Regions from separate parts of the Microbacterium sp. P26 genome, predicted to be linked through region 3. Evidence: predicted binding sites of a transcription regulator. Region 3 holds the regulator's gene; each other region holds the start of a gene.
What was found. Region 3 encodes HrcA, which represses chaperone genes, less so after heat shock. Its sites were predicted from a motif close to TTNGCACTCGNNNNNNNCGAGTGCNAA; they were not measured.

Region 1 (3,594 bases), on a different contig from region 3:
TGCTGCTCGTCCGCGATCTCACCAGCGACGTCGAACTGCTCGGCGAGACGATGGACGACGCGGCGGGCGAGGCCTTCGACAAGGTCGCGCGCCTGCTGAAGCTTCCCTACCCCGGCGGGCCCGAGATCGATCGCGCGGCCGCCGACGGCGATCCCACGGCGATCCGCTTCCCCCGGGGCCTCTCGCGGGCCTCCGACATGGCCGCGCACCGCTACGACTTCTCGTTCTCGGGGCTCAAGACCGCCGTCGCCCGGTGGGTCGAGCAGCACGAGGCCGAAGGTCACCCGGTGCCCGTGGCCGACGTGGCCGCGTCGTTCCGCGAGGCCGTGGTCGACGTGCTCGTCACGAAAGCTCTCGACGCGTGCGCGCGCTTCGAGGTGCCGCGTCTGCTGCTGGGCGGGGGAGTGATCGCCAACAAGCGCCTGCGCGACGTCGCCCTGGAGCGGGCGGCGGCCGCGGGCGTCGCCGTGCGCATTCCGCCGCTGCGGCTGTGCACCGACAACGGTGCGATGATCGCGGCGCTCGCCGCCGAGCTCATCTCGTCGGGTCGGCGCCCCTCGACCCTCGCGTTCGGAGCCGATTCGACGCTGCCGGTGACCGAGATCCAGGTGGACGAAGATCCGGATGCCGTGGCTCCGGTGCTCGCCGCGGGCAGTGCCCCGTGAGCGAGCCCACTCCGCCCACTCGCCGGGCCCGCAAGGATGCGCCGCCCGTGCCTTCTCTCGACCCGTCGGACGCCGCCCGTCTCGCCGCGCAGGCGTCGAGGGCGGCTGCCTCCCCGGCCGACGACGACCCCGAGCGACTGCCGACCGCGCAACTCGAGATGGCCGCCTTCGGCGACCACGTGATCCCCTATGTGCCGCCCGCGCCGCCGGCCCCGCCGTCACTCGCGCCCTGGGCGCTCGCGGCGGCGATCCTCGCGCTCGTGGCCTCGTTCTTCACCGGCTGGCTGCTGCCGCTGGGTGCCGTCGCGGTGATCCTGTCGACCGTCTCCCTGCGTCGGCCACACGACAGCACCCGGGTCGGGGTCTGGTCGCTGTGCCTCTCGCTGCTGTCGATCGTGTTCAGTGCCGGATGGCTGATCTGGGGTTTCTCGCAGCTCGCCGCGGTCTGACGCGTCGGAGCGCGTCCCTCGTCACACGCGGTCTGCCAGCAGGGCGAGGCGCTTCGAACCCACGCGGGTGAGGATCAGCGTCGCCGACTCGTCGCCGCGCAGCGACAGCTTCTTGCGCAGCACCGCCGGGTCGGCGTCGACGCCGCGCTTCTTGATCTCGAGGGTGCCGATGCCGCGCGCGCGGAGCGCCTGCGCGAGCTTCTTGGGGTCGGCCGGCAGCTGCTCCCGCACGCGGAACGACGACACGAACGGACTCGTCAGCGCCGCATCGGAGGTGAGATAGGCGATGCCGGGCGCCAGCATCCCGGCATCCAGCGCTCGGGCGACCTCGCCGATGAGGCGCGCGCGGATGACGGCGCCGTCGGGTTCGTGCACGAAGGCACCGAGCTCGCGCCCCTCGACGTCGGGACTGTCGGCGGGCGCCGTGAGCTCCCACGCGTCGTTCCCGCGCACGACGAGGGCGGCGCGCCGCACGCCCTCTCGGGCGAGGGAGCCCGACCAGAGCACGAGCTCGATGGTCGAGCCGTCAGCGCTGATCCACTGCGCCTCGAGGTCGTCGGGGATCTGGGCGCGGTCGAAGCCCGGCCCGAGCTTGACCCCGCCCGGCTTCGTCTTCAGCAGCTCGAACACCCACTCGAGAGAGGGCGACCACTCGGCCGCCGACACCTGGCGCGTCTCGGAATGACCCGCCGTGCGTCGCGCAGGGTCGAGCCACACGGCATCCGTCCCGTTGAGGTCGACGTCTTCGGCGCGCGCGTGCGTGACAGAGGCCGCATCGCCGAACGGCGCGAGGTTGTACGCCGCGATGGCCGCGGTGACCTCGTCGGCGTCGACGGCGTGTACACGGATGCCGATGCCCGCCATCCCGAGGGCGTCGCCGCCGATCCCGCAGCCGAGGTCGGCCACACTGTTCACCTCTGCGGCGCGGAATCGGCCGGCATGGCGGGCCGCGATCGACAGGCGCGTCGCCTGCTCGAGTCCTGCGCGGGTGAAGAGCATGCGCTCGGCGAACGGACCGAACTTCGTCGCCCCCTTGACCCGCAGGCGGGCCTGCCCCACGACCGCCGAGACGAGGTCGGGGGAGTGGCCCGCGGCGCGCAGCCGCGACACGGCTCGCGCGGCGTCGTCGGTCGAGGCGATGGGTCCGGTCTCGTCGAGGAGCCGCAGGCCCTCGGGTGTGAGGAGGGCGGTCAGCTCGGTCGTGTCCACCGATTCAGCCTAGGTGGGGAGCTGTGCTGGCACTCGCGTTGCGTGAGTGCCAGTGCTTCTCTAGACTCGAATTAGCACTCTCCCCGCGTGAGTGCTGACAAGTCTTCTGTATCGAGAAAGAGGTAGACCGTGTCGGTTTCCATCAAGCCGCTCGAGGACCGCATCGTCATCAAGCAGGTCGAGGCTGAGCAGACCACCGCGAGTGGTCTCGTCATCCCCGACACCGCCAAGGAGAAGCCGCAGGAGGGCGAAGTCGTCGCCGTCGGCCCCGGCCGCATCGACGACAACGGCAACCGTGTCCCCCTCGACGTCGCCGTCGGCGACCGCGTGCTCTACAGCAAGTACGGCGGCACCGAGGTCAAGTTCGGCGCCGAGGAGTACCTCGTGCTCTCGGCTCGCGACGTGCTGGCGGTCGTCGTCCGCTGACCGAGTGAGATCCTCCGAAGACCCCGGATGCCACGGCATCCGGGGTCTTCGTCGTCTCCGGGATCGGTCGGGGCCTCTGGCAGGAAAGAGAGCGTCGGCGTCGCTCGGCCTCTCCTCGCGCCGCGTAGGCTGAGTCGGTGACCCCCGCCGCCCCCGCACCCACCGGCGGGAGCAACCGCGGAGTGCTCTACGCCTTCTCCGCCTATCTGCTGTGGGGCGTCTTGCCCATCTACTTCCTGCAGCTCGCCCCCACCGGCCCGTTCGAGGTCGTCGCGTGGCGGATCATCCTGGCGTTCGTGTTCTGCCTCCTGCTGCTCACGGTGCTGCGCACCTGGAAGTCGTTCCTCGCGATCGTGCGGCAGCCTCGTCTGATGGGGCTCACGGCGCTGGCCGGCGTGCTCATCTACGTCAACTGGCAGACGTATCTGTTCGGGGCGTTGACCGGGCACGTGATCGAGACGAGCCTCGGCTACTTCATCAACCCGATCGTCACCGTGCTGCTGGGGGTCATCGTGCTGCGTGAGCGGCTGCGCGTGACCCCGTGGATCGCGATCGGCCTGGCCGTCGTCGCCGTCGCGGTGATCGTCATCGGCTACGGCGCCTTCCCCTGGATCGCCCTGACGCTGGCGTTCTCGTTCGGCTTCTACGGTCTCGTGAAGAAGCAGATCGGACCCGCGGTCGATGCCGTCAGCGGGCTGACCCTCGAGTCGATGTGGCTCTTGCCGGTCGCCGTGATCCAACTGTTCTTCGTGGCGAACCTCACGGGCATCACCCTCGGCACCTCGGGCGTGCTGCACACCGTGCTGCTGCTGCTCGCCGGCGCCGTCACCGCCGTGCCCCTGCTG
Region 2 (3,594 bases), on a different contig from region 3:
TGGATCACCCTCGACGCCCCGGGCCTTCACGATGCGTGGTCGCAGACCCCGCGTGTCACCCGCGGCGGCTTCGCCCTCGCCCTCGACGGCGACGTCGTCGCGGAGGTCGATCCGCTCGGGGCGTGGGTGGCGTGGCATCCGGGATCGCACGCGGCCCCGCAGTAGCGTCGAGCTGTGCCTTTAACCGACCGTGATCTCGCGTTCCTCGCCTTCGAGGGTGAGTGGAAGCGCCACGCGGGTGCGAAAGAGGAGGCGATCCGCGCCGAGTTCGACCTGACGCCCGCGCGGTACTACCAACTGCTCGGTCGTCTCATCGACACCCCTGAGGCCCTCGCCCACGACCCGATGCTGGTGCGTCGTCTGCGCCGCCGTCGCGACGAGGCCGCGGAGCGCCATCGGGTGCGCCTCGGGCGAACAGCGTCTCGCTGAGAAGACCCGAAAACTCCGACCGGTAGCATCGTCGAATGGCCAGATCGACCTTCCCGCGGGATCGCTTCGACGACCTGCCGGACGCCTCCGGCCGCGTCGGGGCGCACCGCGCCGAGAGCCCGCGTTCGCGCAGCTGGATCGTGTTCCTGTGGGCGGCCATCGCCACCCTCGTGCTGATCATCGCGGGCGTCTTCGGCACCCTTGTGCTCTCGGGGCGACTGTCGTTCGGCGAGGCCGACGCGCCCGCGCCCGTCATCTCCGCCGAGCCCACCACGCCGTCGGTGGTCGACACGTCGTACACGGTCGTCGTGCTCAACGGCACCCCGCAGGACGGTCTGGCCGCGTCGCTGCGCGACCAGATCGTCGCCGCCGGGTGGTCGAGCGACGACGTCGAGACCGGCAACTCCGACACCACCGACTTCGCCACCACCACCGTCTACTACAAGGGCGAGGGCGACGCCGCCGCGGCGGAGGGGCTCGCGCAGACCATCGGCGGAGCGCAGACCGCGCAGAGCGACTTCCTCCAGCCGGCCGACGACCCCGGCACCCCCGACGACGAGAGCGCGGCCAAGCGGCTCATCGTCGTGATCGGCCTCGACCGGGCCGGCGGCGCCACGCCCGCACCCACGGGCTGATCCCTGCGACCGAGCCCCGCGAGCCGCGTGTTTCCGCGGCGTAACAACTTGGGGGCACGCGCGTCAACAATGCCCGCGAACCCCCTCGCGGCGGCATCCGGCGTGCTTACGATGACCTCGTCGTACAGCAACAGGAGATTCGCATGACCCAGGGCACTGTCAAATGGTTCAACGCCGAGAAGGGCTTCGGCTTCATCACCGTCGCTGACGGGCAGGACGTCTTCGTCCACTACTCGAGCATCGAGATGTCGGGCTTCCGCGTCCTCGAGGAAGGACAGGCCGTCGAGTTCACCGTCGGCAACGGGCAGAAGGGCCCGCAGGCGGAGTCGGTGCGCCTGGCCTGACCGCTGCATCGAACGCCGTGGCATCCGCACTCCGGATGCCACGGCGTTCGTCGTTCCACGAGGGTCCGGTGGCTTGCACTCCCCAGGGGCGAGTGCCAGAATGAGTTAGCACTCGCATTCGTCGAGTGCCAAATTTGGAAGTCACCCGTCCGGGAGGGACGACACACTTATGGCAAAGATCATCGCTTTCGACGAAGAGGCCCGACGCGGTCTCGAGCGCGGCCTCAACACGCTGGCCGACGCCGTCAAGGTGACCCTGGGCCCCCGCGGTCGCAACGTCGTGCTCGAGAAGAAGTGGGGCGCCCCCACGATCACGAACGACGGTGTCTCGATCGCCAAGGAGATCGAGCTCGACGACCCGTACGAGAAGATCGGCGCCGAGCTGGTCAAGGAGGTCGCCAAGAAGACCGACGACGTCGCGGGTGACGGCACCACCACCGCCACCGTTCTCGCCCAGGCGCTCGTGCGCGAGGGCCTGCGCAACGTCGCGGCCGGCGCCGACCCCATCTCGCTCAAGAAGGGCATTGAGAAGGCCGTCAAGGCCGTCACCGACGAGCTGCTCGCCTCCGCCAAGGAGGTCGAGTCCAAGGAGCAGATCGCCGCCACCGCGTCGATCTCCGCCGCCGACCCCGCGATCGGCGAGCTCATCGCCGAGGCCATCGACAAGGTGGGCAAGGAAGGCGTCGTCACCGTCGAGGAGTCGAACACCTTCGGCACCGAGCTCGAGCTCACCGAGGGCATGCGCTTCGACAAGGGGTACATCAACCCCTACTTCGTCACCGACCCCGAGCGTCAGGAAGCGGTCTTCGAAGACCCGTACATCCTGATCGCCAACCAGAAGATCTCCAACATCAAGGACCTTCTGCCGATCGTCGACAAGGTGATCCAGGAGGGCAAGGAGCTCCTCATCATCGCCGAGGACGTCGAGGGCGAAGCCCTCGCGACGCTCGTGCTCAACAAGATCCGCGGCATCTTTAAGTCGGTCGCCGTCAAGGCTCCTGGCTTCGGCGACCGTCGCAAGGCGCAGCTGCAGGACATCGCGATCCTCACGGGCGGCCAGGTCATCACCGAAGAGGTGGGCCTCAAGCTCGAGAACGCGACCGTCGACCTGCTCGGCCGTGCCCGCAAGGTCATCATCACCAAGGACGAGACCACGATCGTCGAGGGTGCCGGTGAGTCGGAGCTGATCGAGGGTCGCGTGACCCAGATCCGCCGCGAGATCGAGAACACCGACAGCGACTACGACCGCGAGAAGCTCCAGGAGCGCCTCGCGAAGCTCGCCGGTGGCGTCGCCGTCATCAAGGCCGGAGCCGCGACCGAGGTCGAGCTCAAGGAGCGCAAGCACCGCATCGAAGACGCCGTGCGCAACGCCAAGGCCGCTGTGGAAGAGGGTGTCGTCGCCGGTGGTGGCGTCGCGCTCATCCAGGCCGGCAAGAACGCTCTCGGCAACCTGAACCTCGTCGGTGACGAGGCCACGGGCGCCAACATCGTTCGCGTCGCCATCGAGGCCCCGCTCAAGCAGATCGCGCTCAACGCCGGTCTCGAGCCCGGTGTCGTGGCGAACAAGGTCGCCGAGCTCCCCGTGGGCCACGGCCTCAATGCCGCGACCGGTGAGTACGGTGACCTGTTCGCACAGGGCATCATCGACCCCGCCAAGGTGACCCGCTCGGCTCTGCAGAACGCCGCGTCGATCGCAGGGCTCTTCCTCACGACCGAGGTCGTCGTCGCCGACAAGCCCGAGAAGGCCGCCGCTCCCGCGGGCGACCCGACCGGTGGCATGGACTTCTGATCCACGCCTAGGCATCGCACAGAAGGCCCCCTCCTCCGGGAGGGGGCCTTCTCGCATATCCGGACGACTGCGTCCTCGCCGGCGGCGCTCCGGTGGCGCGGCGGGTCCCAGGTCGAAACCGCGTCCCGCGCGCGATCGGCGGAAGGAACCGCAGGGGATCGCCCTTGCGGTGCGAGGCGGCTCAGGCCTCGTCGACCTCGGGGCGGTAGGCCTCGGGGAGACGCTCGAGAGGCTGCGTCTCGATGAGCGCGTGCTCCTCGACGTCGCGTCGGTCGGCGAGGGGGAGCGAGACGCGGAACGTCGCACCGCCGCCGGGGGTGTCGACGACCTCGACCGTGCCGTGCAGCAGGTCCACGATCGAGGCGACGATCGACAGACCGAGCCCCGACCCTCCGGT
Region 3 (3,594 bases):
TCTGCCGCGTGCGGTGCGGGTACTGCGACTTCAACACATACACCGCCAGCGAGTTGCGCGGCGCCCGGCAAGACGACTTCGCCGACACGCTGAACGCCGAGGTGCGTCTGGCGGGGGCAGTGATGGATGCCGCGGGCGGGCGCCGCTCGGCATCCACCGTCTTCTTCGGTGGAGGCACGCCCACCCTGCTGCCGCCGGGCGACCTGGCGCGCATGCTCGACGCGGTGCGCGCGGAGTTCGGCATTCGCGACGATGCCGAGGTCACGGTCGAGGCCAACCCCGACACGGTCGACGACGCGATGGCGCGCACCCTCGCGAACGCCGGGGTGAACCGCCTGTCGATCGGCATGCAGTCGGCCCGGCCGCACGTGCTCGCCGCCCTCGACCGCACGCACGATCCCGCCAATGTAGCCACGGCCGTCGCAGCGGCCCGACGCGCGGGTCTCGACGTCTCGCTCGACCTCATCTACGGCGCGCCGGGGGAGTCGCTCGACGACTGGCGCGCCTCTCTCGAGGCGGCCACGGCCCTCGAGCCCGACCATATCTCGGCCTACGCGCTGATCGTCGAAGACGGCACCAAGCTCGCACGCCAGATCCGCTCCGGCGTGGTCGCCATGCCGGACGACGACCTGCAGGCCGACATGTACGAGCTCGCCGACGACCTGCTCGCCGCCGCCGGCTACGACTGGTACGAGGTGTCGAACTGGTCGCGCGGCGTCGAGCACCGCTCGCGTCACAACCTCGCGTACTGGAGGGGGACCGACTGGTGGGGTTTCGGACCGGGCGCGCACAGCCACGTCGCGGGGCTGCGCTGGTGGAACGTCAAGCACCCCGCCGCCTACGCCCAGCGACTCGCCGCCGTCGAGTCGCCCGCGGCTGCTCGGGAGCGCCCCGACGAGACCGCCCGCCGGCTGGAGTCGGTGCTGCTGCGCAGCCGCATCCGCGAGGGCCTGGCGGTGTCGGAGATCCTCGGAGAGGGCCGCAAGAACGTCGCCGCGCTGATCGCCGACGGGTTGATCGAGGGGGCGGATGCCGTGCGCGGGCGCATCGTGCTGACCAGGCGCGGACGCCTGCTCGCCGACGCCGTGGTGCGGGCGCTCACGGTCTGAGCGCCGCGCGGGCGTCACCCGCGGCGGCCTCCGCGAGCCGCCCGGCGCAGTGTCGGGGCGATCCCGTAGAATTGGCACTCAAGAGACGCGAGTGCCAGACGGGAGGAGCATCGCATGGTGTCGGAACGTGGCCTTCAGGTGCTCCGCGCGATCGTGCAGGACTACGTCGACACGCGTGAGCCGGTCGGCAGCAAAGCCATCGTGGAGCGCCACGCCTTCGGGGTGTCGGCCGCGACGATCCGCAACGACATGGCCCTGCTCGAAGACGAAGACCTCATCGTCGCCCCGCACACCTCGTCAGGGCGCGTGCCCACCGACAAGGGCTATCGCGTGTTCGTCGACCACCTCGCCGAGCTCCGTCCGCTCTCGGGCGCCCAGCGCAGCGCCATCACGTCGTTCCTCGACGAGGCCGGCGACCTCGACGACCTCCTCGCCCGCACGGTGCGCGCGCTCACCCAGCTGACCGGTCAGGTCGCGATCGTGCAGTACCCCTCGTTCGCGCGGGCCAACGTCTCGCACGTCGAGCTCGTCGCCCTCGGCGGACCCCGCGTGCTCGTGATCCTCGTGACCGACACCGGCCGGGTCTCGCAGCGCATCTCGTTCGTGCCCGTCGAGCCGAGCGAGGCCGACGTCACCCAGCTGCGGGCCCGCGTGAGCGGTCTGCTGGTCGGCCGCAGCGTCGCCGACAGCTCCCAGCAAGTGGCCGCTGCCCTGGCCGACGGCCCCCGCCCTGGGGTCGTCGTCGACGCCCTCGCCGACGCCGTGCTGCGCGTGGTCGGCGAAGAACTCGAGGAGTTCCGACAGGATCGCCTCGTGATGGCCGGTGCGGCGACGCTCGCCAAGCGCGAGCAGGACTTCCGCGGCAGCATCTACCCGCTGCTCGAGGCCATCGAAGAGCAGGTGACGCTGCTGCGCCTCATGAGCGAGATGGTCGCCGACGAGCAGGGCCTGTCGGCCAGCATCGGGCGGGAGAACGAGCCGTTCGGCCTCGTCGAGGCCTCGGTGCTCGCCAGCCGCTACGACGGCTCCACCGGCGGAGCGCGCGTCGGACTCCTGGGTCCGATGCGCATGGACTACTCCTCGAATCTCGCGGCGGTCCGTGCCGTCGCGCACTATCTGACCCGGATGCTCGAAGACGACGACAGCTCTCGTTGACTTTCGAGAGATCGAGCATCCCAAAGAGAACGACCCCGCGCGAGCGGGCAGGAAGGCGATTGTGGCTGACCACTACGAGGTCCTGGGTGTCGAACGCGACGCCAGCCCCGAAGACATCAAGAAGGCGTACCGCCGTCTGGCGCGCCAGTTGCACCCCGACGTCAACCCGGGAGAAGACGCCTCCGAGCGCTTCAAGCTCGTCACGCACGCCTACGACGTGCTGAGCGACCCCGAGCAGCGCCGCCGCTACGACATGGGCGGCGACCAGAGCCCGTTCGGGGGCGGGGGAGCAGCCGGCTTCGGCGGATTCAGCGACATCTTCGAGACGTTCTTCGGCGGCGCGCAAGCGGGCGGCGGCGGTCGCGGTCCGCGTCCGCGGTCACGTCGGGAGCGCGGACAGGACGCCCTCGTGCGCGTCACACTGCAGCTCGGCGACGTCGTCTTCGGCGCCCACCGCGACCTCGAGGTCGACACGGCGGTGCTGTGCGAGACCTGCAAGGGCGCGTGCACGCAGCCCGGCACGAGCGAGGTCACCTGCGACATCTGCCACGGCTCGGGTCACGTGCAGCGCACCGTGCGCAGCCTGCTCGGCAACGTCGTCACCAGCGCCCCCTGCACCGTGTGCCAGGGCCACGGCACGACGATCCCGTACCCCTGCGGAACGTGCCAAGGCCAGGGCCGCGTGCGTGCGCGCCGCACCGTTTCGGTCGACATCCCCGCCGGCGTCGAGTCGGGCCTGCGTTTGCAGCTGCCCGGTTCGGGTGAGGTCGGCCCCGCGGGCGGACCCAACGGCGACCTCTACCTCGAGATCACCGTCGAGGCCCACGAGGCGTTCAGCCGTGAGGGCGACGACCTCGTCGCGACCCTCGAGGTGTCGATGCCGGATGCCATCCTCGGAGCCAACGCGACGATCGAGTCCCTCGACGGAAGTGTCGACCTCGAGGTGCGCCCCGGCGTGCAGTCGGGTGACGTGCTGACCATCAAGGGCCGCGGAATCACCCCGCTGCGCGGCACTCAGCGCGGCGACCTCAAGGTCGGCGTGCACGTGGTGACGCCCACGCGCCTCGACAACCGCGACCGTGCCCTCATCGAGGAGTTCGCCAAGCGCACCAAGGCTCCCAAGCCGCGCCTGGCCGAGCACCAGCAGGGCATGTTCAGCAAGTTCCGCGACCGCTTCCGGCACTGACCGTGGCGCTGCACTTCGTCACCGACGAGGCGGGTGGCGCCCAGCCCGGCGAGACCGTCGAGCTCACCGGGACCGAGGCGCACCACGCCGCCGCTGTGCGTCGTGTGCGCGTCGATGAGGCGGTGACGCTCGGCGACGGCCGCG
Region 4 (3,594 bases), on a different contig from region 3:
CCCTCCCCGACGGACGCAGGAGGCTCGTCGCGTGGGCCGGGCGGGAAGAGGTTCCGGATGCCGCGGCCTTCCTGCACCAGGCGGTGGCGCGCCGCACGGGGGTCGAGGTCGACACCACCGGGGCGTCGAGCTTCGGCGTGCGCCGCGCGGTGGCTCCCGCACTCCGTCGCGGCCGGGTGATCGTCGTCGGCGACGCCGCGCACGAGGTGAGCCCGATCGGCGGTCAGGGCATGAACCTCGGACTGCTCGACGCCCTGACGCTCGCCCCGCTGCTCGCCCCGTGGGCGCGCGGGGGCGACGGCGAAGGCGTCGACCGCTGGGAGCGCGACCGCCTCGCGTCGGCCCGGCACGCCGCGCGCCTCGCCTTCCTCAACACCCTGCTGGGCCGCGCCTCCGGTCCGCGGGCGCACGCGGCCCGTTCCGCAGCGCTCCGCACCGCCCTGCGCGGACCGGGTGGCGCGCTGTTCACCCGGGCCTACGCGATGCGCCTCGACCGGGCGGCATCCGGAACCTGAGGACCGGCTCCTAGGAGACGACGAGCTGCGCGGCCAGCAGCAGCGCCGCGAGCATCGTCAGCTGGAACACCGCGCGGCCCGGAGGCCGCACCAGCACGAGCACCGCGGTGACGACCGCGACCACCACGACGGCCGTGAAGAACACCGTCCCGACGGCATTCGCCCCGCCCGAAGGCCCGAGCAGCACCGCGAGTGCTCCGACCACGATCCCGGCCGCGGCGATCAGCACCGACGCGCGGGCACCGAGGCGGTGCGGCAGCCCGCGCACGCCGGTGCGGCGGTCGTCGTCGAGGTCGCGCACGACGTTGGTGAGGTGCACGGCGGCGCCCAGCGCGGCTCCCGCGAGCGCCGCCCACGGCGCAGCAAGCTCCGGGTCGGGGCCGGCGAGGGTCGCGAACGAGGGGAAGAGACCGAAGCTCAGCACGAACGGCACGATCGAGACCGGGGTCGACTTCAGCCCGGCGTTGTACGCCCAGGCCGAGGCGAGGGCGATCGCGTGCGCCGCGACGAGGGCAGCCCCCAGCGGCGCGGACAGCAGCACGGCGAGCACGAGGGCTCCGACGGCCACGGCCAGGGCGCGCTCGGGCGTGAGGGCTCCCCCCGCGATCGGCTTGTCGGTGCGCCCGACCGTGGCATCGCGAGCGCCGTCGATCGCGTCGTTCGACAGTCCGACCGAGACCTGCCCCGCGAACACCGCCACGACCAGCAGACCCAGGCGCCACGGCTCGAGCCCCGCGGCGATGCCCAGCGCGAGGGAGAGGACGGTCACGACGAGCGTCGGCCCGGGGTGGGTCGCGCCCCACAGGGCCCGCAGGGGCGACCTCGTGGTCGCGGCATCCGTCACGGGTCCGACGCTACCGCGCTGCGGCGGTCCGCCGGCCCGCGGCGGTGCCGCTCGTGAACGACGGCGGGGATCCTCCGCGACGCGCCGGGAGCCGGCATCCGGAATCGGCGTGTCGACCAGGTGGCCCGCCGTCGTGCACGCGTGAAATGTCTTGGCACTCTCCTGTGTCGAGTGCTAATCTGGTCGTAGTTGAGCCACATGGACTCAACTTCACAGAACATCCGGGATGCCGAGTCCCGACCGATCGAAAAGGAGAACGACCATGGCCACCTACGACCCCTTCCGCGACCTCGACCGCCTCGCGTCGACACTCCTCGACGCCCGCCGCGGCGGTGGTCCGCGACGGATGCCGATGGACCTGTACCGCGACGGCGACCACTACGTGCTCGCGGCGGACCTCCCCGGCGTCGACCCCGGCTCGGTCGACATCGACGTCGACGGTCAGCTGCTCACGATCCGCGCCGAGCGCACCCTCGGCTCGGGCGAGGGCGTCAAGTGGATCACGCGCGAGCGCGAGACGGCGTCGTTCGTCCGCCAGCTCAACCTCGGACAGGGCATCGACACCGACGGCATCAGCGCGTCGTACCGCAACGGCGTGCTGAGCGTGACGATCCCGGTCAGCGAGAAGGCGAAGCCCCGCCGCATCGCCGTCTCGACCGACGACCGCGACGGTGTCATCGAGGCGTACGAGAGCACGCCTCAGCTCATCGAGCAGTAATCCGCACACGACGATGCCCCGACCCCCTCATCGAGGGTCGGGGCATCGTGCGGTGTTCGGGAGAGCTCTCAGAGGTCTTCGGGAGCGAGGTCGCCCTGGCCCTCTTCACCCAGCTCGACCACGCCCGGGTCCATGCCCTGCGAGTCGGTGCCGGTGGACTCGGGGTGGATGTCCTCGAGCGGGATGTCGCTGTCGTCGGCCGGGATCTCGGCCGGGTCGGCCCCGGTCGCGGTGGCCGGGTTGATGTCGGCGGGATCGGCGCCCTCGTCGAGGGCGGTCGTGGCGTCCCACTCCGCCTGGGCGGGGTCGAGCGCCGGATCGGGCTCGATGGAGGTGTCGCCGTCGCGCAGCGGCTGCACGCCTGCCATGGCCGCGTCAGAGGGCGTGGGGTCGATCGATGCGTCGCTCATGGGGGATCCTTTCGTCGCAGACCGCGGGTGGCGGCGGTTCTCTCATCAAACGGGGCTGCGGTCGCCCGCCGGTGCCCCTTGACAGGTCCCCGCGGTCGCCGTCGCCGTCGCACGCGGCCCCTGTCAAGGCGCTGGCGCCGTCGTCGTCGAGGACGCACGGTGAGGGGAGACGAGAGGATCCCCCATGCCCGACCCCCGTTCCACCGTGCCCGCGCGCGCGACCCCGCGCATCGTCGTGATCGGCGGCGGCAACGCCGGACTGTCGATCGCCGGGCGCCTGCACCGCGCCCGTCTCGGCGACATCACCGTGATCGAACCGCGCGAACAACACGTGTTCGCTCCCCTGCAGTCGCACATCGCCGGGGGCGCCGCCCGCGCCTCGGAGGCCGTCCGCCCCCAGGCCGACGTCATCCCGCCGGGGGTGAGGTGGCTGCGCGACGAGGCGTTCACGGTCGACGCCGACGCCCGACGCGTGCACCTGGTGTCGGGCGGTCGTATCGACTACGACCAGCTCGTCGTGTGCGCGGGCCTCCGCATGGCGTGGGAGCAGGTCCCCGGCCTTCCCGAGGCGATGGCGGATGCCACGGGCATCTCGAACTACGACTACGACCTCGCAGCCAAGGCCTCCCCCGCGCTCCGCGACTTCCGCGCCGGCACCGTGGTGTTCACGCAACCGCCCGAGCCTGCGTCATGCGGAGCCGCGGCGCAGAAGCCGATGTACCTCGCCTGCGACTGGTGGCGCTCGATCGGCGTGCGGGGCGCCATCCGGGTGGTCTTCGTGTGCCCCGACCCCGTGCCGTTCGGCATCCCCGCCATCGACCGCGAACTTGAGCGCAAACTCGACGAGTACGGCATCGAGGTGCGGTACAGCCGGGAGCTTCGAGCGGTGGATGCCGCGGCACGGACGGCGACGATCGGTCACGGCGACGCCGAGGAGACGATCGCCTACGACCTGCTGCACGCCGTGCCTCCGCAGCGGGCTCCCGAGTGGATCGCCGGCAGCGGCCTGGCGGCCTCGGACGACCCGCACGGCTTCGTCGACGTCGACCCCGAGACGCTGCAGCACACCCGGCATCCGGAGATCTGGGCCCTCGGCGATGCCGCGAC

Region 1: a site for HrcA is predicted at 2,350-2,376, ahead of groES (co-chaperone GroES). Genes of this name have one in related genera too.
Region 2: a site for HrcA is predicted at 1,514-1,540, ahead of groL (chaperonin GroEL). Genes of this name have one in related genera too.
Region 4: a site for HrcA is predicted at 1,511-1,537, ahead of M3667_RS13700 (Hsp20/alpha crystallin family protein). Genes of this name have one in related genera too.

Annotation. Positions count from the first base shown of each region.
Region 1 is NZ_JAMAXZ010000010.1:2,161-5,754, reverse strand. Features, by position in the region: gene tsaD (tRNA (adenosine(37)-N6)-threonylcarbamoyltransferase complex transferase subunit TsaD) at 1-665, shown strand, start outside; gene M3667_RS16445 (hypothetical protein) at 713-1,114, shown strand; gene M3667_RS16440 (class I SAM-dependent methyltransferase) at 1,136-2,323, opposite strand; gene groES (co-chaperone GroES) at 2,453-2,749, shown strand; gene rarD (EamA family transporter RarD) at 2,887-3,594, shown strand, end outside.
Region 2 is NZ_JAMAXZ010000005.1:202,900-206,493, reverse strand. Features, by position in the region: gene M3667_RS11640 (DUF2332 domain-containing protein) at 1-165, shown strand, start outside; gene M3667_RS11635 (DUF3263 domain-containing protein) at 175-429, shown strand; gene M3667_RS11630 (LytR C-terminal domain-containing protein) at 465-1,064, shown strand; gene M3667_RS11625 (cold-shock protein) at 1,208-1,408, shown strand; gene groL (chaperonin GroEL) at 1,578-3,197, shown strand; gene M3667_RS11615 (cell wall metabolism sensor histidine kinase WalK) at 3,379-3,594, opposite strand, start outside.
Region 3 is NZ_JAMAXZ010000003.1:239,352-242,945, forward strand. Features, by position in the region: gene hemW (radical SAM family heme chaperone HemW) at 1-1,109, shown strand, start outside; gene hrcA (heat-inducible transcriptional repressor HrcA) at 1,224-2,264, shown strand; gene dnaJ (molecular chaperone DnaJ) at 2,326-3,450, shown strand; gene M3667_RS07675 (16S rRNA (uracil(1498)-N(3))-methyltransferase) at 3,453-3,594, shown strand, end outside.
Region 4 is NZ_JAMAXZ010000007.1:108,514-112,107, reverse strand. Features, by position in the region: gene M3667_RS13710 (NAD(P)/FAD-dependent oxidoreductase) at 1-515, shown strand, start outside; gene M3667_RS13705 (UbiA family prenyltransferase) at 526-1,359, opposite strand; gene M3667_RS13700 (Hsp20/alpha crystallin family protein) at 1,622-2,077, shown strand; gene M3667_RS13695 (sugar ABC transporter ATPase) at 2,146-2,487, opposite strand; gene M3667_RS13690 (NAD(P)/FAD-dependent oxidoreductase) at 2,672-3,594, shown strand, end outside.